DNA from 3 places in the Methylobacterium endophyticum genome. Region 3 is predicted to be linked to each of the others. Evidence: predicted binding sites of a transcription regulator. Region 3 holds the regulator's gene; each other region holds the start of a gene.
What was found. The regulator PhoB, encoded in region 3, activates phosphate uptake and scavenging genes when phosphate is short. The targets are predictions, from matches to a motif close to TGTCATNNANCTGTCAT.
Positions count from the first base shown of each region.

Region 1 (5,056 bases), on a different contig from region 3:
TACTGCTTCGCGCGGCCGAACCATTCCTATGTCGGGCTCTCGCCGGGGCTCGATTTCGAGACGCGGCTCTTCGCCAAGCCCGACGCCGCGAAGCTCCTGGCCAAGGAGCTGTCGGCGCGGGGCTACACCCCGCGCACCATCGCGCTCGGGACCGCGACGGATCCCTATCAGCCGATCGAGCGCAGCCACCGCATCACGCGGAGCGTGCTGGAGGTGCTGCTGCGCTTCCGCCACCCCGTCGGCATCGTGACGAAATCGAACCTCGTGGTACGCGACGCCGACATCCTGTCGGAGATGGCGGCCCTGAACCTCGTCAAGGTCGCGGTGTCCGTCACCACCCTCGACCCCGATCTCGCCCGCCGCATGGAGCCCCGCGCGCCGCATCCGCGCCGGCGCCTGGAGGCGATCCGCGCCTTGAGCGAGGCGGGCATCCCGGTGATGGTGATCGCGGCCCCCATCATCCCGTCCCTGAACGATCACGAGATCGAGGCGATCCTCGCCGAGGCGCGGGCCTGCGGCGCGCGGGAGGCGAGCCATGTCCTGCTGCGCCTGCCGCACGAGCTCGACGATCTCGTCTCGGACTGGTTCGCCGAGCATTTCCCCGGACGCCGGGAGCATGTCTTCTCGCTGATCCGGCAGGCGCGGGGCGGCAAGGTCTACGATGCCGCCTTCGGCCGGCGGATGGTGGGCGAGGGGGCCTATGCGGAGCTGATCGCGCGGCGGATGCGGCTGGCGCGGGAGCGGCTCGGCTATCCGTCCGAACGGCTCGGGCTCGACGCCTCCGCCTTCACGGTTCCGCGCGCCCAGCTCTCGCTGTTCTGATCTACCGGGCTCCGAACCCGCGCGTGAAGGTCAGGCGGTGGTGGGGGCTGCGCCCGCGCGCGAACAGCCCGGCCCGGTGGGCGGCGGTGCCGTAGCCGACATTGCGCTCCCAGGCGTAGTCCGGGTAGCGCCGGGCGAGCACCCGCATCAGCCGGTCCCGGAAGGTCTTGGCGACGATGGAGGCCGCCGCGATCTGCGGCACGAGGCGGTCGCCGCCGATCACCGCCCGGCAGGGCTGGCTCAGGCCGGGGATGGCGTCGCGTCCGTCGACCAGCACCGGCCCGTCGAGTCGCAGGCGCAGCACCGCCCGGCGCATGGCGTCGAGGGTCGCCGCGCGCACGTTGATGCGGTCGACGAGTTCCCGCGATCCGGCCGCGAGCGCCACGCGGGCATGGGCCCGGATCAGCGGGCTCAACGCGTCGCGGACGGATTCCGGCAGCTTCTTGCTGTCGTCGAGGGCGGCGAGCAGCGCCGGGGGAATCGCGGCGGGATCGAAGAACACCGCCGCGACCACGACCGGGCCGCAGAGCGCCCCGCGACCGACCTCGTCGCAGCCGATGGCGACAGGGTACTCGGCGGCGCGGGCGGGATCGAAGACGGGGACGACGGGGCGGGCCATGCCGTCCCCATGGCATCCCGCGCGGGCCGCGTCACCGGGCCGGCGGCGAAGCTCAGCCGAGCTCGACCGCCCGCGCCGGACGCCGCCCCCAGGAACGTCGCGGAGAGGGCGCGCGGGCATGGGCGGATTCGATATTGGCGTAGAACTGCCGCGCGCTCTCGGCCCAGGTATAGCGCAGGGCCTCCTCGCGGCAGGTCTCGCGCGGGATGCGCAACGCCGCGAGCGCCGCCGTCCGCAGGTCGCGGTCGAGCACGCCGGCTTGCGTCCCGCCGATCACGTCGAGCGGCCCGGTGACGGGATAGGCCGCCACCGGCAGCCCGCAGGCGAGCGCCTCCAGCAGCACGATGCCGAAGGTGTCGGTGAGGCTCGGGAACACGAAGACGTCGGCGGCGGCGTAGATCCGGGCCAGCGCCGGACCGGTCTGCGTGCCCAGGAAGGCCGCGTCGGGGGCGAGCGCCTCGAGGCGGGCGCGGTCCGGCCCGTCGCCGACGATCACCTTGGTGCCGGGCAGATCGAGGGACAGGAAGGCGGCAATGTTCTTCTCCACCGCGAGCCGGCCGACGAACAGGAAGTGCGGGCGCGGCAGGTGGTCGAGCGCGTCGGAGGCCTGCGGCCGGAAGAGCTCGGTGTCGACGCCCCGCGTCCAGCGCAGCAGGTTGGTGAAGCCCCGCGCGGCGAGGTCGCGCTCCAGCGAGGGCGTGCTCACCATGGTGGCGCAGGCCGCCCCGTGGAACCGCCGCAGCCAGGCGTAGCTCCAGGATTCGGGCACGGGGGCGCGCGCGGCGAGATATTCGGGAAAGCGCGTGTGGTAGCTCGTGGTGAAGGGGCGGCCCTCCGCGAGGCAGTAACGGCGCGTGGCGTAGCCGACGGTGCCTTCGGTGGCGATGTGGACATGGGTGGGGGCGAGGTCGCTCCAGCGCTCCGCCACCTTGCGCTTGGTGGCGTAGGCGAGCCGGATCTCGGGATAGCCCGGCATCGGCAGCGAGCGGAAATCCTGATGCGTCAGGAAGACCGGATCGTAGCCGAGGGCGCGGCCGGCGATCTCCATGTGCTCCAGGGAGCGCACCACGCCGTTGACCTGCGGATGCCAGGCATCCGTGGCGATGAGCAGCCTCACGCGACGGCCCGCCGTCCCGGCAGCGCCTCGGGGGGCCGGGCGGCGGCGGCCGCTTCCGCCTCGGCCCGCTCGCGCAGGATGCGGGGGTAGTAGAGCACCTCCATGGTGCCGTCGTAATGCTCGGCGATGGCCGTGCAGGATTCCACCCAGTCCCCGGTGTTGAGGTAGCGCAGGCCGTCGATGTCGCGGTTGGCGGCATGGTGGATATGGCCGCAGATCACCCCGTCCGCCCCGTGGCGGCGCGCCTCGGCGGCGAGGAACTCCTCGAACTTGCCGATGAAGTTGACCGCGTTCTTGACCTTGAGCTTCGCCCAGGCCGAGAGCGACCAGTAGGACAGGCCGAGCCGGCGGCGGACCTTGTTGAGGAAGGTGTTCACGAACAGCGCGAGGCTGTAGGCGCCGTCGCCGAGATAGGCGAGCCAGCGAGCATGGCGCACAACCATGTCGAACTGGTCGCCGTGGATCACGAGGTAGCGGCGCCCGTCCGCGCCGGTATGGATGCGGCTCTCCGCGACCTCGACCCCGCCGAAGGTCATGCCGATATAGTCGCGCAGGAATTCGTCGTGGTTGCCGGGCACGTAGGTGACGTTGGTGCCTTTTCGGACCTTGCGCAGCAGCTTCTGCACCACGTCGTTATGCGCCTGCGGCCAGTACCAGCCCGACTTGAGCTGCCAACCGTCGACGATGTCGCCGACGAGATAGATCTCGTCCGCGTCGTAATCCCTCAGGAACCCGAGGAGCATTCCGGCCTGGCAGCCCTTCGTGCCCAGATGCATGTCGGACAGGAACAGGGTGCGGACGCGGATCGCCTTCTCCGTCTCGTCGGCCACGGGCATCTCCCCAATCGGCGGTCCCGGCTTCTTCGCGGCTGACCCAAACCGTAATCCCGTATCAGTTTGATGACGCCGGCCCGGCGCTGCTGCGCCGCCGAAAGCGTTGAGCGGGTGCAGCACGGAGGATGCGGCGCAGGAGAATTTTTTGAGCCGCACCAAAGATTTTTCAGTTTTCCTTCCCCGTCCGGGGCGTCCATAAGTCGGGCATCGACGGCGCCCGGCCCTCAGGGTCGGCGGCGCCGGGAAGGAAGGTGTCATCAACGCCCGGACCATGCTTGCATGCACGGCCCGGCGGCCGCATTGAGGGCGCGGCAATTCGGAGGCGACCGGCGACATCCCGAACGGGACGCGTCGCGATCGCGGGCGGCTCGATCTCGCTCCCGCCGCTCCGGATCGCCGCCATGCCTGAAACCGGGGGCGGGATCGCGGCGCGAGCCGGGACCGGCCCGTCGCCCCGACCCGATGTCGCCCCGGCCGGCCGTGGACGGCGCCGGACCACGCTTGGACCATCACACACGCCGGCCGCGCCCATGGCCGGCCATCGACAGGATCTCGGAGGAAACACCATGACGGCAACGAGAAGGCCCGGACGCAACCACCTGTTCGTGCCCGGCCCGACCAACATCCCGGATCGCGTGCTGCGCGCCATGATGGTCCCGTCCGAGGATCACCGCTCGGTCGATTTCCCCAAGCTGGTGAAGCCCCTCCTCGAGGACACCAAGAAGATCTTCGGCTCGACCGACGGCACCGTCCTGCTGTTCCCGTCCTCGGGCACCGGCATCTGGGAGTCGGCCCTCTCGAACACCCTGTCGCGCGGCGACAAGGTGCTGACCTCGCGCTTCGGCCAGTTCAGCCATCTCTGGGTCGACATGGCCCAGCGCCTCGGCCTCGACGTGATCGTGCAGGACGAGGAATGGGGCACCGGCATCAACCCGGCCCGGATCGAGGAGGCGCTGCGCGCCGACAAGAACCACGAGATCAAGGCCGTCATGGCGGTCCATAACGAGACCGCCACGGGCGTGACGAGCGACATCGGCGCCGTCCGCAAGGCGATCGACGCCGCCGGCCACCCGGCCCTGCTCTTCGTCGACGGCATCTCCTCCATCGGCTCGCTGCCCTTCAAGGCCACCGAGTGGAAGGTCGACTGCGCCATCGCCGGCTCGCAGAAGGGCTTCATGCTCCCGGCCGGCCTCGGCCTCATCTGCATCAGCCCCAAGGCGCTCAAGGTCGCCGAGGGCGGCACCGGCGGCAACAACGACCGCCTCGCCCATGTCTATTTCGCCTGGGCCGACCACCTGAAGCAGAATCCGGGGGGCTACTTCCCCTACACCCCGTCCCTGCCGCTGCTCTACGGCCTGCGCGAGGCGCTCGCCTGCGTGGCCGAGGAGGGCCTGGAGAACGTCTACCACCGCCATCACGTTCTCGCCGAGGCGACCCGTCAGGCTGTGGCCGCGTGGGGCCTCAAGCCCTGCGCCAAGGAGGCCAAGTGGAACTCCGACACCGTCACCGCCATCGTGGTGCCGGAAGGGATCGACGCCGCCAAGATCATCAAGCACGCCTATGAGCGCTACAACCTCGCTCTCGGCGCCGGCCTGTCTCAGGTCGCCGGCAAGGTGTTCCGCATCGGCCACCTGGGCGATCTGAACGAGCTGTCGCTGCTCGGCG
Region 1 covers NZ_JBNHES010000001.1:338,910-343,965, reverse strand. The annotation lists gene ACP56T_RS01575 (PA0069 family radical SAM protein) at 1-822, shown strand, start outside; gene ACP56T_RS01570 (ribonuclease HII) at 824-1,441, opposite strand; gene ACP56T_RS01565 (glycosyltransferase family 4 protein) at 1,494-2,558, opposite strand; gene ACP56T_RS01560 (UDP-2,3-diacylglucosamine diphosphatase) at 2,555-3,394, opposite strand; gene ACP56T_RS01555 (aminotransferase class V-fold PLP-dependent enzyme) at 3,958-5,056, shown strand, end outside.
Region 1: a site for PhoB is predicted at 3,447-3,463, ahead of ACP56T_RS01560 (UDP-2,3-diacylglucosamine diphosphatase). Genes of this name have one in related genera too.

Region 2 (5,056 bases), on a different contig from region 3:
GTCACCCTGCGCCGGCACTCCCGCCGGGTCGCCGTTGAAGATCCCGGCCTGGAAGGAGAGGCTGTCGGTGGGCACGTATTTCACGCGCACGGCCGGCGTCGCCAGCGGATAGATCGGGCCGCCGCTCGGCAGCACCACGGCGCCGATATTGGGCCAGCCGAAGCCTGCGTTGAGGAACACCACGGCCGACTGCGCGATGGCGAACTCGGTATCGGCGGAGACCTGCCCGACCTTCACGGAGAGACGGTCGTCGAGGAAGCGCTGCTCGATCCAGAGCTCGAACAGCCGGGTGGCCGGCAGGGCCTCGATGCCGCTGATCGTGGTCAGGTTGTCCACGTAGCGCCGGGACATGCCGTGCCCGTGGATCTGGAAGAAATCCGTATGGAAGCGGGCGCCGGTCCAGCCGGCGAACTGTTCGAGATCGATGTCGAGCGAGGTGTCGAGGCGGCCGCCATAGGTCGCGCCCCGGCGCAGGCCCCCATGCACGTTGCCGAGCCCCTCGCCGATATAGGTCACGACATAGGTGATGCCGCGCTGCGCGAGATAGGCGCGCAGCCCGAACGGGTCGCCGTAGGGGCCGAGCGAGGACTGGATCGAGCCGCCGATGGTGACGGAGACCTGATCCGAGGTCTGCGACTGGGCGACGGCGGTCTGGGGATCGCCGCCGGCGCCGGTCGAGGGCGGCAGCGAGGCGAAGAAGCTCGGCGCCGCCCCGACCGGGAGGGTCAGGGATTGCCCGAGCGCCGGCAGGGCGCTCGCTTGCAGGAGAAGGGCCGCGCCGAGGACGGCGCGCCGCAGGCTGTTCGGATGCGGCACGCCGATCCCTCTCCCTCGCGGCGCTTCAGAAGAGCGCCGGCACGTACATCTCCGGCGGAACCGGATGACGGGCGTAGTCGTCGTGCCGCATCCGCTCCGGCAGGTGCACGGCCGGATGCTCGACGTCGCCATAGGGGATCTGCTTCAGCAGGTGGCTGATGCAGTTGAGGCGGGCGCGCTTCTTGTCGACGGCCTCCACCACCCACCAGGGCGCCTCGGGGATGTGGGTGCGGGCGAGCATGTCCTCCTTGGCGCGGGTGTAGTCCTCCCAGCGGCGGCGCGATTCCACGTCCATGGGGCTGAGCTTCCACTGCTTCAGCGGATCGTGGATGCGCATGTTGAAGCGGAATTCCTGCTCCTCGTCGGTGATCGAGAACCAGTATTTCAGCAGCACGATGCCGGAGCGGACCAGCATCCGCTCGAACTCGGGCACGGAGCGGAAGAACTCCTCCACGTCGGCCTCGGTGCAGAAGCCCATCACCCGCTCGACGCCGGGGCGGTTGTACCAAGAGCGGTCGAACAGCACGATCTCGCCGGCGGCCGGCAGATGCGCCGCGTAGCGCTGGAAATACCACTGTGTGCGCTCGCGCTCGTTCGGCGCCGGCAGCGCCGCTACCCGGCAGACGCGGGGGTTGAGACGCTGCGTGATGCGCTTGATGACGCCGCCCTTGCCGGCGGAATCGCGCCCCTCGAAGATCACGACCACGCGCAGCTTCTGCGCCTGCACCCAGCTCTGGAGACGCACCAGCTCGTGCTGGAGGCGCAGCAGCTCGCGGAAATAGGTCTTGCGATCGAGCCCGGCCTCACGTCCGGCCGCCGCATGTTCGAGGGCGAGGCGCTCGAGACGCTCCTCCTCCATCTCCATCTCCAGCTCCTCGTCGAAGCTGTCCATGAGATCGCGCCGGATCGCCTCCACCGCCGCCCCGTGCCCGTCCGCGCCTTGCCCGTCCATGTCCCGATCCGTGTTTTCCATTCGATCACGGCCCTTGGATCACAGCCATGTGACGGAGCTGAGAAGGCCGGTGCGGCGGCGGCGCCTGAGCGGTGCATAGCGAGGTTCGGGCCACAGGTCCGTCGCGGGAATGCCGCGCATGGCCGCCGGGGTCGGCCGCCGGCGGCCGATTCTTTTCCGACGATCCCGGCGCGGGGCTGATACACTCGCCCGCGCCTCGGCCGGAAGCCGCCAACGGCTCCGCACGCCAGCGAGGCGTCGCGTGGGCTGTCGGGTGCCATGATCCGTGCCGAGTTGCCGCCGCCGTCAACCCGCATCGTCGGCCGGCGCCGCCCATGACCGCCGCCGATCCCGCCTACCGCGTCCCCTTCCTCGACGGGCTCGACGACGCCGCCGCCACGGCGCTGCGGGGGCGGATGGAGCCCTGCGCCGTTCCCGGCGGCACCGTCCTGTTCCGGCAGGGGGATCGGGCGGACGGGCTCTACGTCATCGTCTCGGGCAGCGTCGGCGTGGCGAGCCGCGACCCGGACACGGGCGCCGTCCGCCGCATCGCCCGCCTGCGGCCGCCCGACACGGTCGGCGAGGTGGCGCTGCTCTCCGACGCCCCCCGCTCGGCCACGGCGACGGTCCTGCGCGACGCGCTGCTGCTGCGGCTCGGCAGGGCGTGCTTCGACGACCTCGCCATGCGCCATCCCGCCGCGATGCTGTATTTCGCGCGGCTCCTGGCCGACCGCCTGCGCTCCCTCGGCGGAGGGCGGCCGGTGATGCATGCGCCGATGACCTTCGCGGTGATCGCGGTCACGGGAGGCGTCGACGCGCGGGCCTTCGGGGCCACCCTGGCCGACGCGCTCGGCGGCCGCACCGGCTTCCTGCCGGACTGGCCGGACAACGCCGACGAGACCTGGTTCCATGCCTACGAGACCGGGCACGAGCGGGTCGTCTACGCCGCCGTCGACCCGGACTGCCCCTGGAGCCGGCTCTGCCTGCGCCGGGCGGACCATGTCCTGCTGCTCGCCGCCGCCGGGCAGCCGCCGCTGGAGAGGTCGGGGGAACTCGATCTCGACTCTCCCGATGGCTGGCGCCGCTGCGACCTCGTCGTCGCGCAGGAGGCCTCCGCCCATGGCGCGAGACCGGCCGCTCCCGGCATCGACGCCCTGCCCGTCGCCATGCGCCATCAGGTGCGGATCGGGCGTGCCGCCGACCATGCGCGTCTCGCGCGGCTGGTGAGCGGCCGGGCGCGGGGGCTGGTGCTCAGCGGCGGCGGCGCGCGGGGCTTCGCGCATATCGGCGTGCTGCGGGCGCTGGAGGAGGCGGGCCATCCGGTGGATTTCGTCGGCGGCACCAGTATCGGCGCGGTGGTCGGGGCGAGCGTCGCCATGGGCTGGAGCGCCGACGAGATCAGCGGCCATGTGTTCGACGCCTTCGTGTCGAGCTCACCCATCAACGATTACACCCTGCCCGTCCTCTCCCTGACGCGGGGGACCAAGGTGGACGAGCGCCTGCGCCGCCATTTCGGCGAGGTCCGGGTCGAGGGCCTGTGGCTGCCCTTCCTGTGCGTCTCCGCCAACCTCACCACCGGCGCCGCCATGGTCCATCGCGAGGGCGATCTCGCGACGGCCTTGCGGGCCAGCATCGCCATTCCCGGCCTGCTGCCTCCGGTGATGGCGGAGGAAGGCGTGCTCGTGGATGGCGGCACCATGAACAACCTCCCCGCCGACCTGCTGGCCGGGCAGGAGCGCGGCCCGGTGCTCGCCGTGGATGTCGGTAGCGATCTCGCTTTCGAGCGGATGCCGATGCGCTCCTGGCAGGGGCGTGTGGTGCGCCGCCTGCTCGGCGCATCGGAGGCGACGCCGGGCATCGCGCAGCTTCTGCTGCGGGCCGCCACGGTGTCGAGCGACGCGCAGGCGGCGATGTCGCGAGAGCACGCGACGGCGGTGATGCGCCCGCCGCTCGCCGGCATCGACCTGAGGGACTGGCGCTCCTGGGAGCGCATCGCCGGCATCGGCTACCGCCACGCCGTCGAACGCATCGAGGCCGGCACGCTCCGGGCCTGGAGCGAGGGCTCCTGACCGTTATGCGGTGGCCAGTCGATGGGGCCGACCACGCGCGTCTTCCCTCCCCCCTCTGCGGGGGAGGGTGGCCCTCGCGTCAACGAGGGTCGGGAGAGGGGAACGCCCTCTCCGGCAACGTCGCTCCCCTCTCCCGACCCGCTTCGCGGGCCACCCTCTCCCGCGGAGGGGAGAGGGAAACGCGGGAACGCCGAGCGCATCGACCTGAAATGGTGTCAGAGCCGCATCCGCTCCGGCATCGCGACTACCGGATGCCCGCGATGCCGATCTCCAGTTGCTCCGGGCCGCGCAGGGAGGCGCCGGGACGATAGGGCGGGTCCTGAATCAGGCGCGGCGAGACCATCCGCCGGCAGAGCGCTACCAGGGCGATCTCCGCCTCGATCCGGGCCAGCGGGGCGCCCATGCAGTAATGCAGGCCGCCGCCGAAGCCGAAATGCTCGTTGCCGCTCCGGTCCGGGTCGAAGCGGTCGGGATCGGTGAAGCGCGCCGGGTCGCGGCTGCCGGCGGCGAAGAGCAGCACCACGTTCGCGTCCTTCGGGATGGTGGTGCCGCCGATCTCGATGTCGCCCAACGCCCGGCGCGTCCGGAAATGCACCGGCGGATCGTAGCGCAGCACCTCCTCGATGAGTCGCGGGGCGCGCTCCGGGTCGGCCTTCAGCCGCTCCAGCTCGTCGGGATGTCGCAGCAGGGTGAGCATGCCGTTGGTGATGAGGTTCACGGTGGTCTCGTGGCCGGCGACCAGCAGCAGGATCGCCGTCGAGATCAGGTCGAACTCGCCCATGCCGGAGCCGTTGGCGCCCTTGGCGTGGATGATGCCGCTCAGCATGTCGTCGGTGGGATGACGGCGCTTCTCCTTGATGAGCGCGCGCATGTAGGCGGAGATGGCGTCGAAGGCGGCGACGATCGCCGCGCGGCTCTCCTCGCCGTGGCGCACGTCCGGCTCGAGGGCGGTGGCGAGCTGCGTCGCCCAGGCCTGGAACTGCGGCTCGTCCTCCTCCGGCACGCCGATCAGGTCGCAGATCACCGCCACCGGCAGCGGATAGGAGAAGTCGCTCACGAGGCAGATCCTGTCGCGGCCGCGCAGCCTGTCGAGCAGGTCGTCCACGAGGCGCGCGACGCTTGCGTGCTGCGCCCGCACGCGCGCCACCGTGAACTGCTCCATGACGAAGGCGCGCAGGGAATCGTGATCCGGCGGGTCGCGGAAGATCAGCGGCCGGTG
Region 2 covers NZ_JBNHES010000002.1:218,478-223,533, forward strand. The annotation lists gene ACP56T_RS03575 (carbohydrate porin) at 1-816, opposite strand, end outside; gene ppk2 (polyphosphate kinase 2) at 842-1,768, opposite strand; gene ACP56T_RS03585 (patatin-like phospholipase family protein) at 2,104-3,837, shown strand; gene ACP56T_RS03590 (cytochrome P450) at 4,082-5,056, opposite strand, start outside.
Region 2: a site for PhoB is predicted at 1,807-1,823, ahead of ppk2 (polyphosphate kinase 2). Genes of this name have one in related genera too.

Region 3 (5,056 bases):
ATGACGCGCGCTCGGCCGGATGGCCAGTCGAAGGGGGACGAGCATGGAAGCGGGCTTGAGCTGGACCGACGAGCGCGTCGAGCTGCTGCGCCGCCTGTGGGAAGAGGGCCAGAGCGCGAGCAAGATCGCCGCGCAGCTCGGCGGCGTCACCCGCAACGCGGTCATCGGCAAGGTCCACCGCCTCGGCATGGGCGGCCGCATCAAGGCCGGCTCGGACGCTCCGGGCGCCCGCAAGAAAGGCGCCCTCGAGACGCTGCCGGAGGCCGATGCCGTGGTGATCGAGGCCGCCGTGGAGGCCGCCGAGCCGGCGCCCCCGCCGGTGCAGCGCCCGGCGCCGGAGTTCCCGATGCCGGCGGCCGCTCCCGAGCCCGTGGCGCTCGCCGTCTCCGAACGGGTCACGATCATGGAGCTGCGCGAGTCCATGTGCCGCTGGCCCATGGGCGACCCGACGACGCCGGAGTTCCGCTTCTGCGGCGCCCGCGCCATCACCGGCCTGCCCTATTGCACCCACCACGCCCAGATCGCCTACCAGCCCGCCGCCGAGCGCAAGCGCGACCGCCGGGTGGCCGGCTTCCGCTGAGCGGAGCGCAGTCTTGAAGCCAAAGGGCCCGCGCGAGCGGGCCTTTTTTCTTGGACGGCACGAGGAGCACGGCGAGTGACGAATTCCATCGTCACGGAGCGCATCAAGCTGGGCGCGGCCGCGCTCAACACTTTGGCGACGGCATCCGTCACAGTCGGCGTCCTCGCGCCGGCCGCAGCGGCCTTCTATGGCCTCAGCGCCCCGACGGCACCTGCCTGGGAACTGGCCCTCGGTGCCGCTGTTTGGGTTTCGTTCGCCGGCGGGCTACATTATGGAGCCCAACGGCTTCTCGGGAGATTGCCGCCATGATCTCCGCCCAGACCTATATGTTGTTCGTCGCACCATTCGTGATGGGACTGGGCGGCCTCGTGATCTACGCCATCACCGCGCATCTCACCCGCCCGCGTCACCACACCCCGGCCGAATAGGGGCCGACCGCCCCGCGAGCGCGGACCGACGCCGCTACTCACCCAGCTCGAAGGTCTCGTCGAAGGCGTAGCCGGAGCCGCGCACGGTGCGGATCGGGTCGGGCTGGCGCGGGCGGTTGATGGCCTTGCGCAGGCGGCCGACATGCACGTCGACGGTGCGCTCGTCGATATAGACGTCGTGACCCCAGACCCCGTCGAGGAGCTGCTCGCGGGAGAAGACCCGGCCGGGGCTCTGCATCAGGAATTCGAGCAGCTTGAACTCGGTGGGGCCGAGATGCAGCTCGCGCCCGTCGCGGCGGATGCGGTGGCTCAGCCGGTCGAGCTCGATGTCGCCGGCGACGAGCAGGTTGGCCACATGCGCGGGCTTGGCCCGGCGCAGCAGCGAGCGCACGCGGGCGAGCAGCTCCGGCACCGAGAACGGCTTGACGATGTAGTCGTCGGCCCCCGTGCCGAGGCCGCGCACCCGGTCCGCCTCCTCGCCGCGCGCGGTGAGCATGATGACCGGCAGCCGCTCGGTCTCGCGGCGGGCGCGGATGCGCCGGCACAGCTCGATGCCGGAGAGGCCGGGCAGCATCCAGTCGAGGAGGACGAGGTCCGGCACCTGCTCCTGGAGCTTCAGCTCGGCCTCGTCGCCGCGCACGGCGCAATCGACGGAGAAGCCTTCCGCTTCGAGGTTGTAGCGCAGCAGAAGCGTGAGGGCTTCCTCGTCCTCGACGATCAGGATGTGCGTGCTCATCGGGCCTCAATACCAAGTCTCACGGGTCGTGACCCGTGAGGTTCGGCGGGCGGCCGCCGCCCCGCGGCCGCGCGGTCGATCGACGACGGGCGTCCTCGTCGCCGATCGGTATCGGACTTGCGTGCTGATTAAGGAGCCGCCGGCTGCGGCGCCACGGTGGCGTAGTTGGAGGCGTCGTTCTTCGGGCGCTCGCCGGCCAGGTTCTCGCCGGTGACGAGGTAGTGGATGGTCTCGGCGATGTTGGTGGTGTGGTCGCCGATGCGCTCGACGTTCTTGGCGCAGAACAGGAGATGCGTGCAGAACGAGATATTGCGCGGGTCTTCCATCATGTAGGTCAGGAGCTCGCGGAAGAGCGAGTTGTAGAGCGCGTCGATCGCCCCGTCGCGCTCCCAGACGTCGTAGGCGGCCTGGGTGTTCCGGCTCGCATAGGCGTCGAGAACGTCCTTGAGCTGCTCCTGCACGAGGTCGCTCATGTGCTGGACGCCGAGCACGATCTTCTGCGGCTGCGGCTCGTCGATGATCGCGACCACGCGCTTGGCGACGTTCTTGGCGAGGTCGCCGATGCGCTCGAGATCGCCGGAGACGCGGATCGCCGAGATGGTCTCGCGCAGGTCGATGGCCAGCGGCTGGCGGCGGGCGATGAGCAGCACCGCGCGCTCCTCGATCTCGCGCTGGAGCGCGTCGAGCCGCTTGTCGGCGGCGATGACGGCCTGGGCGAGGACGGCGTCGCGGCGCACGAGGGCGTCGCCCGCATCGGTCATCATCTTCTCGGCGATGCCGCCCATCTCGGAGATCGAGCGGCGCAGGCTTTCGAGGTCGTTGTCGTAGGAGGTGACGATGTGGTCGGGCATGGTCCGGTCCTCGCTCCGCTCTTCCGGGATCAGCCGAAGCGGCCGGTGATGTAGTCCTGGGTCTGGGACTTGGTCGGGTTCATGAAGATCCGCGTCGTCGGCCCGAACTCGACCAGCTCGCCGAGATACATGAACGCCGTGAACTGCGAGATGCGCGCGGCCTGCTGCATGTTGTGCGTCACGATCGCGATGGTGAACTCGCTGCGCAGCTGCTCGATCAGCTCCTCGATGCGGCCGGTGGAGATCGGGTCGAGGGCCGAGGTCGGCTCGTCGAACAGGATCACTTCGGGACGCTGCGCCACGGTGCGGGCGATGCAGAGGCGCTGCTGCTGGCCGCCGGAGAGGCCCATGCCGGACTGCTTGAGCTTGTCCTTCACCTCGTCCCAGAGCGCCGACTTGCGAAGGCTCTCCTCGACGCGGACGTCGAGCTCGGCCTTGGGCAGGCGCTCGTAGAGCCGCAGGCCGAAGGCGACGTTGTCGTAGATCGACATCGGGAAGGGCGTCGGCTTCTGGAACACCATCCCGACCTTGGAGCGCAGCTCGTTGAGATCGACCCTGGAGTCGAGCACGTTGCGGCCGTCGAGCATGATCTGCCCCTCGGCCCGCTGCTCGGGATAGAGGCTGTAGATGCGGTTGAAGGTGCGCAGCAGCGTCGACTTCCCGCAGCCGGACGGCCCGATCAGCGCCGTGACCTGGCGGTCGTGGAAGTTGAGGTTGACGTTCTTCAGGCCGTGGAAGTTGCCGTAGTAGAAGTTCAGGTCCTTGACGGCGATGCGCACGGGGGCGCCCTCGTCGGCCTGATGGCGCCCGGTGAGCTGGGCGGAGGTGATTCCGGAAGCGGCGTTCATCGCGTGGCGTCCTTCGAGAGGGGAATGGGGGGAGAGCGGCGGCGCGTCAGCGCGCGCGCTCGCTCTTGACGAGGACGCGGGCGACCACCGACAGCGCCAGGATCGTGACCGTGATGAGCAGCGCGCCGGCCCAGGCGAGCTGCTGCCAGTTCGGGTAGGGCGAGAGGGCGAACTGGTAGATCATCACCGGCAGGTTCGGGATGCCGCCGAGGAGGTTCGCGTTGAACCAGGAGTTGTTGTTCAGCGCCGTGAACAGCAGCGGGGCGGTCTCGCCGGCGATGCGGGCCAGCGCCAGGATGATTCCGGTGACGATGCCGGCGCTGGCACCCCGCCAGGTGATCGAGCGGATCACGACGGAGGGCGGCGCGCCCAGCGCCGCGCCGGCCTCGCGCTGGGTGGCGGGCACGAGGCGCAGCATGTCCTCGGTGGTGCGCACGATCACCGGGGTGGCGATGATGGCGAGCGCCACGCCGCCGGCCCAGCCCGAATAGGTGCCCATGGGCCGCACCATCAGCGTGTAGACGAACAGGCCGATGAGGATGGACGGCGCCGACAGCAGGATGTCGTTGAGGAAGCGGATCAGGTCGGCGAGCTTCGAGCTGCGGCCGTATTCCGCGAGGTAGGTGCCGGCCATGAGGCCGATGGGCGTCGCCACCACGATGCCGATGAAGGTGAGCACCAGGCTGCCGAGGATGGCGTTGGCGATGCCGCCGCCCACCGAGCCGGGGCCCGGCGTCGGCTCGACGAAGAGCATCGGCGAGAAGCCCTTCACGCCCTCGACGATGAGCATCAGCAGGATAGAGCCGAGCACGACGATGCCGATGGCGGTGGCGAGCGTGCTCGACACGATCAGGATGCGATCCGCGATCCGGCGGCCGGGGCGGACCCGGCTGACGGCGGCGGGGACCGAGGCGCGCGCGGCGGGAAGGGTGTTGGTGGCGTCCATGGGGGGCCGGCTTTCCGCTCAGGCGACCTTCACGCGCCGGACGAGCAGGCGCGCGACGATCAGGACGAAGAAGGTGATGACGAACAGGATGCAGCCGAGCGCCATGAGGGCGTTGAGCTGCATGCCGTCGGCCTCGTTGAACTCGTTGGCGATGCGGGACGCGATGGTCGAGCCCGGATCGAAGATCGAGGCCGAGAGCCGGTTGGCGTTGCCGACCACGAAGGTCACGGCCATGGTCTCGCCGAGCGCGCGGCCGAGGCCGAGCATGATCGCGCCGATGATCGACACGGAGGCCTGCGGCACCAGCACATGCCGGATCACCTCCCAGGTGGTGCAGCCGATGCCGTAGGCGCTCTCGCGCAGCACGGTCGGGATCTGGTCGAGCATGTCGCGGGTGATCGAGGCCACGAAGGGCACGATCATGATGGCGAGGATGATGCCCGCCGTGAGCACGCCGACCCCCGAGGGCACGCGGGCATAGAGCAGCGTGCCGACGATGGGCAGGCCCTCGACCACGTTCGATACGGGGGTCTGCACGAAGCGCGCGAAGAGCGGCGCGAAGATGAACAGGCCCCACATGCCGTAGATGATGCTCGGCACGGCGGCGAGCAGCTCGATGGTCATCGAGACGGGCTTGCGGGCCCAGCCGGGGCAGAGCTGCGTGAGG
Region 3 covers NZ_JBNHES010000003.1:50,986-56,041, reverse strand. The annotation lists gene ACP56T_RS04700 (GcrA family cell cycle regulator) at 44-580, shown strand; gene ACP56T_RS04695 (hypothetical protein) at 656-889, shown strand; gene ACP56T_RS04690 (hypothetical protein) at 886-1,008, shown strand; gene phoB (phosphate regulon transcriptional regulator PhoB) at 1,043-1,744, opposite strand; gene phoU (phosphate signaling complex protein PhoU) at 1,873-2,595, opposite strand; gene pstB (phosphate ABC transporter ATP-binding protein PstB) at 2,625-3,443, opposite strand; gene pstA (phosphate ABC transporter permease PstA) at 3,490-4,389, opposite strand; gene pstC (phosphate ABC transporter permease subunit PstC) at 4,408-5,056, opposite strand, start outside.